3 regions of the Bradyrhizobium sp. Crot121 genome follow, and region 2 is predicted to be linked to each of the others. Evidence: predicted binding sites of a transcription regulator. Region 2 holds the regulator's gene; each other region holds the start of a gene.
The links. The regulator PhoB, encoded in region 2, activates phosphate uptake and scavenging genes when phosphate is short. The targets are predictions, from matches to a motif close to TGTCATNNANCTGTCAT.
Positions count from the first base shown of each region.

Region 1: the regulator PhoB is predicted to act here: its motif matches at 1,775-1,791, upstream of phnC (phosphonate ABC transporter ATP-binding protein).
Region 3: the regulator PhoB is predicted to act here: its motif matches at 2,137-2,153, upstream of AC5ZGW_RS19100 (DUF2794 domain-containing protein).

Region 1 covers NZ_JCAMOR010000005.1:149,761-153,880, forward strand. The annotation lists gene phnD (phosphonate ABC transporter substrate-binding protein) at 1-750, opposite strand, end outside; gene phnC (phosphonate ABC transporter ATP-binding protein) at 913-1,728, opposite strand; gene AC5ZGW_RS07915 (LbetaH domain-containing protein) at 1,915-2,571, shown strand; gene AC5ZGW_RS07920 (alpha-D-ribose 1-methylphosphonate 5-triphosphate diphosphatase) at 2,568-3,761, shown strand; gene AC5ZGW_RS07925 (DUF1045 domain-containing protein) at 3,782-4,120, shown strand, end outside.
Region 2 covers NZ_JCAMOR010000006.1:52,966-57,085, forward strand. The annotation lists gene AC5ZGW_RS08550 (aspartate aminotransferase family protein) at 1-449, opposite strand, end outside; gene AC5ZGW_RS08555 (GcrA family cell cycle regulator) at 948-1,463, shown strand; gene phoB (phosphate regulon transcriptional regulator PhoB) at 1,585-2,292, opposite strand; gene phoU (phosphate signaling complex protein PhoU) at 2,409-3,125, opposite strand; gene pstB (phosphate ABC transporter ATP-binding protein PstB) at 3,137-3,958, opposite strand; gene pstA (phosphate ABC transporter permease PstA) at 3,955-4,120, opposite strand, start outside.
Region 3 covers NZ_JCAMOR010000020.1:32,034-36,153, forward strand. The annotation lists gene acnA (aconitate hydratase AcnA) at 1-800, shown strand, start outside; gene AC5ZGW_RS19095 (DUF1223 domain-containing protein) at 961-1,719, shown strand; gene AC5ZGW_RS19100 (DUF2794 domain-containing protein) at 2,165-2,536, shown strand; gene AC5ZGW_RS19105 (GNAT family N-acetyltransferase) at 2,658-3,203, opposite strand; gene AC5ZGW_RS19110 (Bax inhibitor-1/YccA family protein) at 3,398-4,120, opposite strand, start outside.

The sequences.
Region 1 (4,120 bases), on a different contig from region 2:
AAGGTCGGAGTTGTAGGCATAGGGTCCGTTGATGATCTCGGCCGACTTATGGACGATGCGGAAATCATCCTTCTTCATCGGCGAGCCGTCGGCGTTCTTCAGCATGCCCTTGTGCAGCATCTGGGCGAGCGTGGAGTCATCGTCGCTGGTCCACTGGTTGGCAGCAACATCAACCGTGCCCTGCGCCAGCGCGAGCATCGCGTTCTCGTGGCTGCCGGTGAAGACAACCTTGCTGAAATAGGCTTCGGCGTCCGGAATGCCCTTCTTGTTGAGCTCGAAGCGCGGCACGTTGTTGCCGGAGGTCGAGTTCGGATCGACGAGGCCGAGGTTCTTGCCCTTCACGTCCTCGATGGTCTTGTAGGGGCTGCTCGCCTTGACGAAGAACATCGAGTAGTAGCCGGTGGAGCCGTCGGCGTTGATGTCGTTGGCGAAGGCGTCGGTCTTGACGCCGGTCAGCCGCGCGCGGGCGAAGGAGGCCGAACCGTAGCTGGCGATCTGGATGTTGCCGGAGCGCTGGCCTTCGATCACCGCAGCATAGTCGTTGGCGATGCGCAGCGTGACCTTCACGCCGAGTTCCTTGGAGAGATAGTTGACGAACGGCGTCCAGCGCTCGGTGACACCGGACGCGTTTTCAGCCGGCACGACCGCGAAGGTCAGCTCCGGATATTTGGCCTTCCAGTCCTGCGCCGACGCGGACGCGGTGAGCGCGAGCGCGGCAGCGCCGGCGAGAACGATGCGACGAGTGATCATGGTTTACCCCTGCTGTTATGGTAGCGCCTGGATCACGATCCGAGACGCAACGGGATCGTGATCTCATCTCTTGTTTGAACACGACCGGTTTCCACTTTTCCGGACCATGCTGTAAAGGCCGACTGCACCTGCAGCGGCTTTCCCTGCATAAGGTTACGGCGTTCAGGCCGCGGCTGCGGTGCCGAGCGCCGGAGCTGTTGCGGCACCGGGCGCGGGCATTGGCGCCCCGCCGATGACATCATTGGCCTCGAGATCGTAGAGCTCGCGGGCGATGTGATCGGTCAGCGTCGACGGCTGGCCATCGAACACCACGCGGCCCGCCGCCATGCCGATCAGGCGGTCGCAATAGCTGCGCGCCAGATCGAGCGAATGCAGGTTGCAGAGCACCGTGATGCCGAAATGCTTGTTGATGCGCAGCAGCGCATCCATCACGATCTTGGTATTGCGCGGATCGAGCGAGGCGATCGGCTCGTCGGCGAGGATGATATCGGGCTCCTGCACCAGCGCGCGAGCGATGGCCACGCGCTGCTGCTGGCCGCCGGAGAGCTGGTCGGCGCGCTGGGCGGCGAACTGCGCGATGTCGAACTGCTCGAGCGCCGACATCGCCAGCGCCCTGTCCTGCTCGGGCCAAAGCTGGGTCAACGAGCGCCAGGCCGGCATTTCGGCAAGGCGGCCCATCAGCACATTGGTCAGCACATCGAGCCGGCCGACCAGATTGAACTGCTGAAAGATCATCGCCGAACGCGCGCGCCACTGCCGCAGCGCCTTGCCGCGCAGCGCGGTGACATCGACACCTTCGAACAGGATGCGGCCTTCGGTCGGATCGGCGAGACGGTTGACCATCCGCAACAAGGTCGACTTGCCGGCGCCCGAGCGACCGATCACGCCGACGAAACTACCGGGCTGGACCGAGAACGAAGCATTGTCGACCGCGGCTTTTGTGCCGAAACGGCACGTCAAACCTTCAACCACCAGCATGCAGTGCTCCGAACCCGTCACGTCGCGTAACGGCTAACGCCGCTGAATTACAGTTGTGTGACAAACGCGCTGCAGTGCGGCGATCCTCCACACCGCCGGCGATGTCACGCATCTGTCACGCTACTGTTATGAAGCGCATCGAAGACGTGCGCTCCCCCACAACAATTCGACGAGGCGAAGAAGAAGATGGCCGGCAAGATGCTTTCCGTTGTACCAACGGTCGATCCCACCGCCGCGGTGCGCGATAGCCAGCTTGGGGCCTATACCGAGGTCGGAGCGCGCAGCATCCTGCTCGACGTCACGATGGGTGACTATTCATATGTCGTGAACGACGCGCAGCTCACTTACACCACGATCGGCAAATTCTGCTCGATCGCGGCAATGACCCGGATCAATCCGGGCAATCATCCGATGCATCGTCCGTCGCAGGCGCATTTCACCTATCGCGCCAGCGCATACTTCCCAGGCGAACATGACGAGGCCGAATTCTTCGCATGGCGCCGAGAGCACCGCGTGCATATCGGCCATGACGTCTGGATTGGACATGGCGCGATCATCCTGCCCGGACGCTCGATTGGAACCGGCGCGGTGGTCGCGGCTGGCGCGATCGTGACCAAGGATGTTCCCGCCTACGCCATCGTCGCCGGCAATCCGGCGCGGCCGCTCCGCAAGCGGTTTTCCGATGGCATCATCAGCCGCCTTGCGGCACTCGCCTGGTGGGATTGGGATCACGAAATGTTGCGCCAGGCGCTGCCAGATTTTCGCAAGCTGGTTGTCGAAGACTTCCTCGCCAAGTATGAAGCGCTGAACGCGCCAACAACCCGCCGGAGTGCCATCACGTGACTGACATTGTTATCGAAGGTGGCAAGGCGCTCGTTGAAGGCGAACTCGTCGAAACACGGCTGCGGACCGCGGGCCGCGACATCGCAGCCCTCGGCGAAGAGGGAGACGGCCGCAGCGCGCTCGGCATTGATGCACGGGATCTCCTGGTGCTGCCCGGCATCGTTGACCTGCATGGCGACGCCTTCGAGCGGCAGATGATGCCGCGCGCTGGAGTCGATTTCCCGATCGACGTGGCGCTCGCCGACAGTGACCGGCAGGCGATCTCAAACGGAATCACGACGGTGTTCCACGCCACCACATGGTCGTGGGAGCCGGGCCTGCGCAGCGCCGAGAATGCGCGGAGACTGCTGGAGGCAATCGAGCAGATGCGCCCGCAGCTTGCCGCCGACACGCGCTTCCATCTGCGCCACGAGACCTACAATCTCGACGCCGAACCGGAGATCATTGACTGGCTCGCGGAGGGCCGCGTCGACTTGTTCGCGTTCAACGACCACATGGACGGGACGATCGGGGACCTGGCAAGGCCGCGCAAGCGCAACCGGATGGTGGAGCGCACCGGCCTTTCGCCTGAAGACTTCGACAAGCTGGTCACGCACGTGGTGTCGCGCGCGAACGATGTGCCTGCCTCGATCGCACGTCTCGCCAGTGCGGCGCGCTCGGCCGATGTCCGCATGCTCTCGCATGACGACAACAGCCCCGAGATGCGCAAGTGTTTTCGCGACCAGGGCGTCGGCATCGCCGAATTCCCTGTCAACGAAGAGACCGCGCGCGAGGCGGCGGCGGCCGGCGATCACATAGTGTATGGCGCGCCGAATGTCGTGCGCGGCGGCAGTCATACCGGCTGGACCAAGGCGTCCGACATGATCGCGAAGGGCCTCTGCTCGGTGCTGGCCTCGGACTATTACTATCCGGCACAATTGCTCGCAGCCTTCCGGCTTGCCGCTGACGGCATTCTGCCGCTGGAAAAGGCGTGGGACCTGATCTCGGGAGCACCGGCACGTGCTGCCGGACTCGACGACCGTGGCGTGCTCGCCGAAGGTCGCCGCGCCGACATGATCATCGTCGATGACAAGGTGCCGCTGCGGCCGCGCATTGTCGCGGTGATATCGGCGGGACGTCTCGTGCATCTGGCCGACGCCAGCCGGCTCACCTATTCCACAGCGCCGCGCATGGCGGTTGCTGCCGCCTGACGCTCCCAGGTCTTACGACGATGGCCAACTATCCGCGTTACGCTCTCTACTACGCGCCGGCACCAGGCAGTGCGCTTGATCGCTTCGGCGCCAAGATGCTCGGCTACGATGTCTATGGTGGCAGCGACCTGTCCTTTCCCGATGGCGTGCCGCCGGACTGGCGCGAGATCACGCAGGACCCGCGCAAATACGGCTTTCACGCCACGCTGAAGGCGCCGATGGCGCTGGCGGAGGGCAAGAGCGAAGCCGATCTGCTTGGGGCATGCGAGGCTTTCGCCGATACGCCGCGGCCAATTCCCGTTATCGAACCCATCATCGATTCGATTAGCGGCTTCATCGCGATGATCCCGGGAAAGCCG
Region 2 (4,120 bases):
AGATATTTAGCGGCGCCGGTCGCGGCGAGTGTCGCGAGCGTGCGGCCATGGAAGGCGCCTTCGAAGGTGATGATGCGGTAGCGCTCCGGATGCCCCTTCGAGAAGTGATAGTGACGCACGACCTTGATCACGCCCTCCATCGCTTCCGCGCCGGAATTGCAGAAGAACACCAAGTCCGCAAAACTCTGCTCGCACAGCCGCGCGGCAAGCTTCTCGCCGTCCGGGCTCTTGAACAGGTTCGACATGTGCCAGAGCTTCGTCGCCTGTTCCTGCAGCGCCTTCACCAGATGCGGATGGGCATGGCCGAGCGCGTTCACCGCGACGCCGGAGGTGAAGTCGAGATAACGCTCGCCTTTGGTCGAGATCAGCCAACAGCCTTCGCCGCGTTCGAAGCCGAGATCGGCCCTGGCAAAAACGGGAAGCAGATGCGACGTGGCGCGGTCGGTCATGGCGATCACTGAAGGGTTCAGACAAGCCTTTCAGACAAGCCCCGGCGGCGTGCAGCGATGCAGACACGCGGCTGGAGCTCATCCAGCGAAAACAAAACGTGCCGCCTTTGCAGGGCGGCACGTGAAGGCATTCTATGCGCGCGGCGGGTGCTGTCAATCGCCACGAAGCCGCCAGGCTGCGCTGCAAAGTGCCGGTAATCCGCAGTTTTCCGGTGTGGTGGAAAAGCCCGATTGCAATCCCTAAATGTCGGAACATGTGGACGCATAGGCGCGGACTCTTGCGCCAGAGTCACGCCATATTGTAGCGTCTAGCCTGTCGGGTACGACATCTCGTGCGGCAGTTTTGATCCCTTAGAGTCCTTTGTGTGCGGCGTACACGTTCGGGTGCGGTTTTCGTGCCCGGCGAGCCTTAAGGGATTCTGCCCGCAGGGATTTTTGAGATTAGGCATCGCAGCGCTGTCCCAGGATCGGCCGGCGCAACGCGAAGGGAAAGATGCGATGACGGTATTGACCTGGTCCGACGAACGCGTCGAGCAGTTGAAAAAGCTCTGGGAAGGTGGCCTCTCGGCCAGCCAGATCGCTGCGGAACTGGGCAACGTGACCCGCAATGCGGTGATCGGCAAGGTGCACCGGCTCGGCCTCTCGGGCCGCGCCAAGAGTCCTGCTGCAGCCGCGCCGCGGCAGCGCAAGGCGCGTCCCGCACAGCCGATGATGCGCGTGGCGCGTCCGGTCTCCCGCGGCAACACCGCGCTCGCCCACGCCTTCGAGGTGGAGGTGGAAGCGGACCCTATCGCCTACGACAATGTGGTGCCGATGAGCCAGCGGCTGTCGCTGCTCGAATTGAACGAGGCCACCTGCCACTGGCCGGTCGGCGATCCCTCGAGCCCGGAATTCTTCTTCTGCGGCGGCAAGGCGCTTCCCGGCCTGCCCTATTGCGCGCACCACTCCCGCATCGCCTACCAGCCGGCGGCTGACCGCCGCCGTCCGACGGTCAAGCCGTCACAAGGCAAGTAAGCCGACGACAGATCGTAGCCTGGGTGGAGCGCAGCGCAACCCGGGAACGCTGTATCGGCGGGTCCAAATTTCCCCGGGGTTACGCTTCGCTGCACCCGGGCTACGGATTGAGGTCGCCGGTTTACGACTGCTCGGCCTTCGCGAAGCGATCATCGAGCGCGTAGCCCGCGCCGCGGACGGTACGGATCGGGTCCTGCTCGCGGCCGGGATTGAGCAATTTGCGCAGGCGGCCGATGTGAACGTCGACGGTGCGCTCGTCGATATAGATGTCGCGGCCCCAAACGCTGTCGAGCAGCTGCTCGCGGCTGAACACGCGGCCGGGATGCTCCAGGAAGAACTCCAGCAGGCGATATTCGGTCGGGCCGAGATCGATCGGGCGGCCCGAGCGCGCGACGCGGCGCTTCTCGCGGTCGAGTTCGATGTCGCCATAGGTGAGCACGGTGGCGAGCCGCTCCGGGCTTGCCCGGCGCAACAGGCCCTTCACCCGCGCGAGCAGTTCAGGCACCGAGAACGGCTTGACGATGTAGTCGTCGGCACCGGTCGCCAGCCCCCTCACGCGCTCGCTTTCCTCGCCGCGCGCGGTCAGCATGATGATCGGGAGCTGCTTGGTCTCCGGCCGCGCCCGCAGACGGCGGCACAGCTCGATGCCGGAGAGTCCCGGCAGCATCCAGTCGAGCACGACAAGGTCGGGAATACGTTCCTTGAGCCTTGTGTCCGCATCGTCTCCACGGGCGACCGTTTCGACATCATAGCCTTCTGCATCGAGATTGTAGCGCAACAGCGTCGTCAGCGCTTCTTCGTCTTCGACCACCAGAATGCGTGCGCTCATCGGCTTGGCTTCTCCTATAGCGGGATGACTCTCTGCTTGAATCGTCATCCCACTCTTCCTTTGATGTTTGAGCAGGATCTTGGCTGAAAGCCGGCGTCGACTTTCCGGATGTTGCTCTAGTTGCCCGGAACGGTCGTGGCGAACGTCGTCATATCCCCCTTCGGCCGCTTGTCGGTGATCTGCTGACCCTCGATCATGTAGAAGACCGTTTCCGCGATGTTGGTGGCGTGGTCGCCGATCCGCTCGATATTCTTGGCGCAGAACATCAGGTGGATGCAGAACGAGATGTTGCGCGGATCTTCCATCATGTAGGTGAGGAGCTCGCGGAACAGCGAGGTGCAGATCGCGTCCACCTCCTCGTCGCTCTTCCAGACGTTCATCGCCGCCGGCAGATCGTGCGCGGCATAGGCGTCGAGCACGGACTTGACCTGCGACAGCACGAGGTCGGTCATGTGCTCCAGGCCGCGGATCAGCTTCAGCGGCTGGAAGTCGTTCTCCAGCGCGGCGACGCGCTTGCCCATGTTCTTGGCGAGGTCGCCGATCCGCTCGAGGTCGGTCGCCACCCGCATCGCGCCGACGATCTCGCGCAGGTCGACAGCCATCGGCTGGCGGCGGGCGATCGTCAGCACGGCGCGCTCCTCGATCACGCGCTGCAGGCTGTCGATCTCGATGTCGGAAGCGACGACACGCTTGCCGAGCGCGACGTCGCGGCGGATCAGCGCATCGACGGATTCGGTGATCATCCGTTCGACCAGCCCGCCCATCTCTGCGACCAGACGGGTCAGTTCCTGAAGATCGCTGTCGAATGCCTTGGCGGTATGTTCAGAAGCCATGATGTCCCTCCTCAACCAAACCGGCCGGTGATGTAGTCCTGGGTGCGTCGATCGCTCGGCGAGGTGAAGATCTTGCTGGTGTCGTCGAACTCGATCAGTTCGCCCAGATACATGAACGCGGTCTTGTCGGAGACGCGCGCCGCCTGCTGCATGTTATGCGTGACGATCGCGATCGTGTAGTCCTCCGACAATTCCTGGATCAGCTCCTCGACCTTGGCGGTCGAGATCGGATCGAGCGCCGAGCAGGGCTCGTCGAACAGGATAACTTCGGGCCGCACCGCAACCGTGCGGGCGATGCAGAGGCGCTGCTGCTGGCCGCCGGAGAGGCTCAGGCCGGAGGCGTTGAGCTTGTCCTTGACCTCGTTCCACAGCGCGCCGCCGCGCAGCGCTTTCTCGACGCGGCCGTCCATTTCAGATTTCGAGATCTTCTCGTAAAGGCGGATGCCGAAGGCGATGTTCTCATAGATCGTCATCGGGAACGGCGTCGGCTTCTGGAACACCATTCCGATCCGCGCCCGCAGCAGGTTGAGGTCGAGCTTGGGGTCGAGGATGTTGGTCTGGTCCAGCATCAACTGGCCGGTGGCGCGCTGGCCGGGATACAGGTCGTACATCCGGTTGAAGATCCGGAGCAGGGTCGACTTGCCGCAGCCGGACGGGCCGATAAAGGCGGTGACGCGGTTGGTGCCGAGCGTCAGGTTGATGTTCTTCAACGCATGGTGCTCGCCGTAATAGAAGTTGAGGCTGCGTGCAGTCACCTTTGGCGCCGCTTCCGGCAGCGACTTCTGGGGAATGGCCGCGCTCGGGCTGGTCGTCGATACGGACAGATCGGTCATTTTGCGCTCCTTTCGGCGCCGAGAATGCGCGCGCCGATGTTGAGCGCGAGCACGGTCAAGGTGATAAGCAAGGCCCCGCTCCAGGCGAGCTCCTTCCAATAGGCGTAGGGGCTCTGCACGAAGTTGTTGATGGTCACCGGCAGGTTCGCCATCGTCTTGGTC
Region 3 (4,120 bases), on a different contig from region 2:
GCTGGAACATGAGCTCGACCTATGTGCAGAACCCGCCCTATTTCGAGGGCATGAAGAAGGAGCCCGAGCCGATCACCGACATCGTCGAGGCGCGGATCCTCGCCATGTTCGGCGACAAGATCACGACCGACCACATCTCGCCGGCCGGCTCGATCAAGCTGACGTCGCCCGCCGGCAAATTCCTGAGCGAGCATCAGGTGCGGCCGGCCGACTTCAACCAGTATGGTACGCGGCGCGGCAATCATGAGGTCATGATGCGCGGAACCTTTGCCAACATCCGCATCAAGAACTTCATGCTCAAGGGTGCCGACGGCAATATTCCGGAAGGCGGAAACACCAAGCACTGGCCCGACGGCGAGCAGATGTCGATCTACGATGCCGCGATGAAGTACCAAGCGGAAGGCGTGCCGCTGGTGGTGTTCGCCGGCGCCGAGTACGGCAACGGCTCATCGCGCGACTGGGCGGCCAAGGGCACCCGCCTGCTCGGTGTTCGCGCGGTGATCTGCCAGAGCTTCGAGCGCATCCATCGCTCCAATCTGGTCGGCATGGGTGTGCTGCCACTCACCTTCGAGCCGGGCGCGTCATGGCAGTCGCTCGGCATCAAGGGCGACGAGAAGGTCACGATTCGTGGCTTGCAGGGCGATTTGAAGCCCCGCCAGATGCTGACGGCGGACGTCACCTCCAGCGATGGCAAAGTGCAGCATGTCCCGCTGCTTTGCCGCATCGATACGCTCGATGAGCTCGATTATTATCGCAACGGCGGCATCCTGCACTACGTGTTGCGCAAGCTCGCGGCCTAACGCGGATTTGTGATCGGTGCCTCACTGCTACGTGAATGGCTAGGAAAATGCGGGCGGCCTATGAAAAAGGCCGCTTTCGCACGTCAGGGGCATGCTCTTCAGGGTCGTCTCTCATGCCCCGTACAAGTACGGATGGAAATCATCACGATCGGTTCTCAGAATGACAGCGATGATGGCCTATAATCGTCTTTCGCTTTGGTCCGGCGCGCTCAGTGTTTGCGCCATTATCGCGATCATCCGACCCGCCCACGCCGATCCGCGTGCGGTCGTCGAGCTCTTCACCTCACAGGGTTGTTCGTCCTGCCCGCCCGCCGACAAGATCATCGGCGAACTCGCCAAGGACCCGAATGTCATCGCGCTCAGCATGCCGATCGACTACTGGGATTATCTCGGCTGGAAGGACACGCTGGCTGATTCGCGCTTCAGCGCGCGCCAGAAAGCCTATTCGCATGTGCGCGGCGACCGCGACGTCTATACGCCGCAAGTCATCGTTAACGGCTCGGCGAAGGTGATCGGCAGCGATCGCGTCGGCATCGAGACTGCGATCAAGGATACCGCGACCGAGGGCGTGATGTCGGTGCCGGTGACGATGTCGCTGTCCGGCAAGCAGATCAATGTCTCGGTGGCGGCGAGCAATGGGCCGCGCGTCAAGCATGGCGAAGTCTGGATCTGCTCGATCTCCAAGGCGGTGCCGATCTCGATCGGGCGCGGCGAGAATCGCGGGCAAGAGATCACCTATCACAACGTGGTGCGTAACCTGTTGAAGGTCGGCGACTGGAATGGCAGCGCGGGAAGCTGGACTGTGCCGATCGAGAACATCTCGCGTGAAGGCGTCGATGCCGCCGTCGTCTATGTCCAGGACGGCAATCGCGACAAGCCGGGCCCCATGCTCGGCGCGGCCATGACGCCGCTGCGGTAAGGTCTAAATCAAACCCGCCACATCCTGTCATTCCGCGCGCGCATCGCGTGAGCCCGGAATCTCTCGCCATCAACCTCCAGATTCCGGGCTCACGCTGTCGCGTGCCCGGAATGACGTGTCGTGAGGGACCCCCAAAAAAGAAAAGGACCAACTCTCGTTGGCCCAGTCAAAAGGGAGTTAACTCCCCTGCGAACAGGCCCGGTCCCGACGGCCCCGGGGGGCTGGGGGCTGAGGAATCCGGAACCGAAAGAACCGGGCCAACGCAGGATTTCCTTTTCGCAGGGCAGCGGGGCGGGCGGTGGGCGGAAGTGGGGCAGCAATAAGATTCTTTCTAACGATACTGTGACTCCTGGAAAATCTTCCCATTCGTCGCACGGCGGCTCTGAACCCTTGCGGCGCTGCCCGGTTAGCGCAATCATGTCAGCCGCATGACAGGAGGCGCTTGATGATATTGATATCGGAGGACAGCGATCCAAGCGGGCTTCGCGCGGCGGCGCGGCCCGTCGCTGCCAGCCCGCTACAGAACCGCGTCACGTTCAATCGTCTCGAACTCAATCGCATCCTCAATCTCTATGGCCGCATGGTCGCCGATGGCGAGTGGCGGGATTACGCCATCGACTTCCTGAAGGATCGCGCCGTGTTCTCGGTGTTCCGCCGCTCCTCCGAGGTCCCGATCTACCGAATCGAGAAGGACCCGCGGCTCGCCCGCAAGCAGGGCATGTACAGCGTGATCTCGGCGACCGGCCTGATCCTGCGCCGTGGCCATGAGCTGGAGCGCGTGCTGCTCGTGATCGACCGCAAGCTGGCGGTTGTTTAAGGCCGCGGCGTCCGTCATTCCGGGGCGCGAAGCGAACCCGGAATCTCGTGCGGCAAATTGCGCTCTCATCAACCTCTGGATTCCGGGTTCGCGCTTACGCGGGCCCCGGAATGACGGAGAATTAACGCCGGCCCGGATCCTCGGTCGGTATCGTGGTCGCGCCGTCGCCGAGCGCGCGCTGCATCATCACCGTGTCGAGCCAGCGGCCGAATTTGAGGCCGACGCTCGGATGGATTCCGATCAGCGTGAAGCCGGTCTTGAGGTGAACGCCGATTGAGCCGGCGTTGGCGGAGTCCCCGATCACCGCGATCATCTGCCGGTAGCCGCGCGCCTCGCATTCGCTGATCAGCCGCTGCAGCAGTTGCAGGCCGACGCCGCGGCGGTGGATCGAGGGATCCAGATAAATCGAATTCTCCACCGTGAAGCGATAGGCCGGACGCGGGCGGTAGGCGCCGGCATAGGCATAACCGACCACGCCTCCGTCAAGGGCAGCGATGAAATAGGGAAAGCCGCCATCCGTCAGCGCCCTGAAGCGGCGCGTCATCTCCGCCAGGTCCGGCGGGACCAGCTCGAACGTCGCGGTGCCGAAGCGCACCGCGTGCTCGTAAATTGCAGTGACGGAGGGAAGGTCGGCCTCGGTGGCGGGCCTGATCTCGACGGCGGACATGGCGGCAAGATAGCAGCAGGTTTCCCGGGAGCAACGCTCTCCTTATCTGTCATGGCCGGGCTTGACCCGGCCATCCACGCCTTTCTCGTCAATGGTGGATGCTCGGGAACGAGCCCGGGTAGGGGACTGAGTGCGCAAACGAAAAGCCCCGGCGGTGAGGCCGGGGCTTCGATCGTTGGTACTGCCGGAGGCGCTTAGTCGCGCTGTCCGAGGAGCTGCAGGAGCAGCGTGAACAGGTTGATGAAGTTCAGGTAGAGCGAGAGTGCGCCGGTAATCGCCGCACGCTCGGCAATCGCGCCACCCTGCGAGGCGTAGCCGTAGATGTAGTCGTTCTTCAGCCGTTGGGTATCCCAAGCGGTGAGGCCCGCGAACACCAGCACGCCGACCACCGAAACGATGAACTGCAGCGCCGAGCTCGCCAGGAACAGGTTGACCAGGCTGGCGATGATGATGCCGATCAGGCCCATGAACAGGAACGAGCCCATGCCGCTCATGTCACGCTTGGTGGTGTAGCCGTAGAGGCTAAGCGCACCAAAGGTCGCCGCGGTGATGAAGAACACCCGCACGATCGAGGTGTGCGTATACACCAGGAAGATCGACGACAGCGAGAGGCCCATCAGCGCCGAGAACACCCAGAACAGGAGCTGAGCAGTCGCGGGCTGAAGCCGGTTAATGCCGGCCGAGATCACGAACACCATCACCAGCGGTGCGAGGATGAACAGCCACTTCAGCGGGCTGACGAACATCGCATAGCCGAACTGCGTCAGATAGGCGTTGCCGAACTTTGCGACGGCTGCGGACGGATCCGCCGTCACCGCCGCCATATAGACGCCGAGCGCGGCCAGGCCCGTGATCGCGAGGCCGATCGACATGTAGTTGTAGATGCGCAGCATGTAGGCGCGCAGACCGGCGTCGAC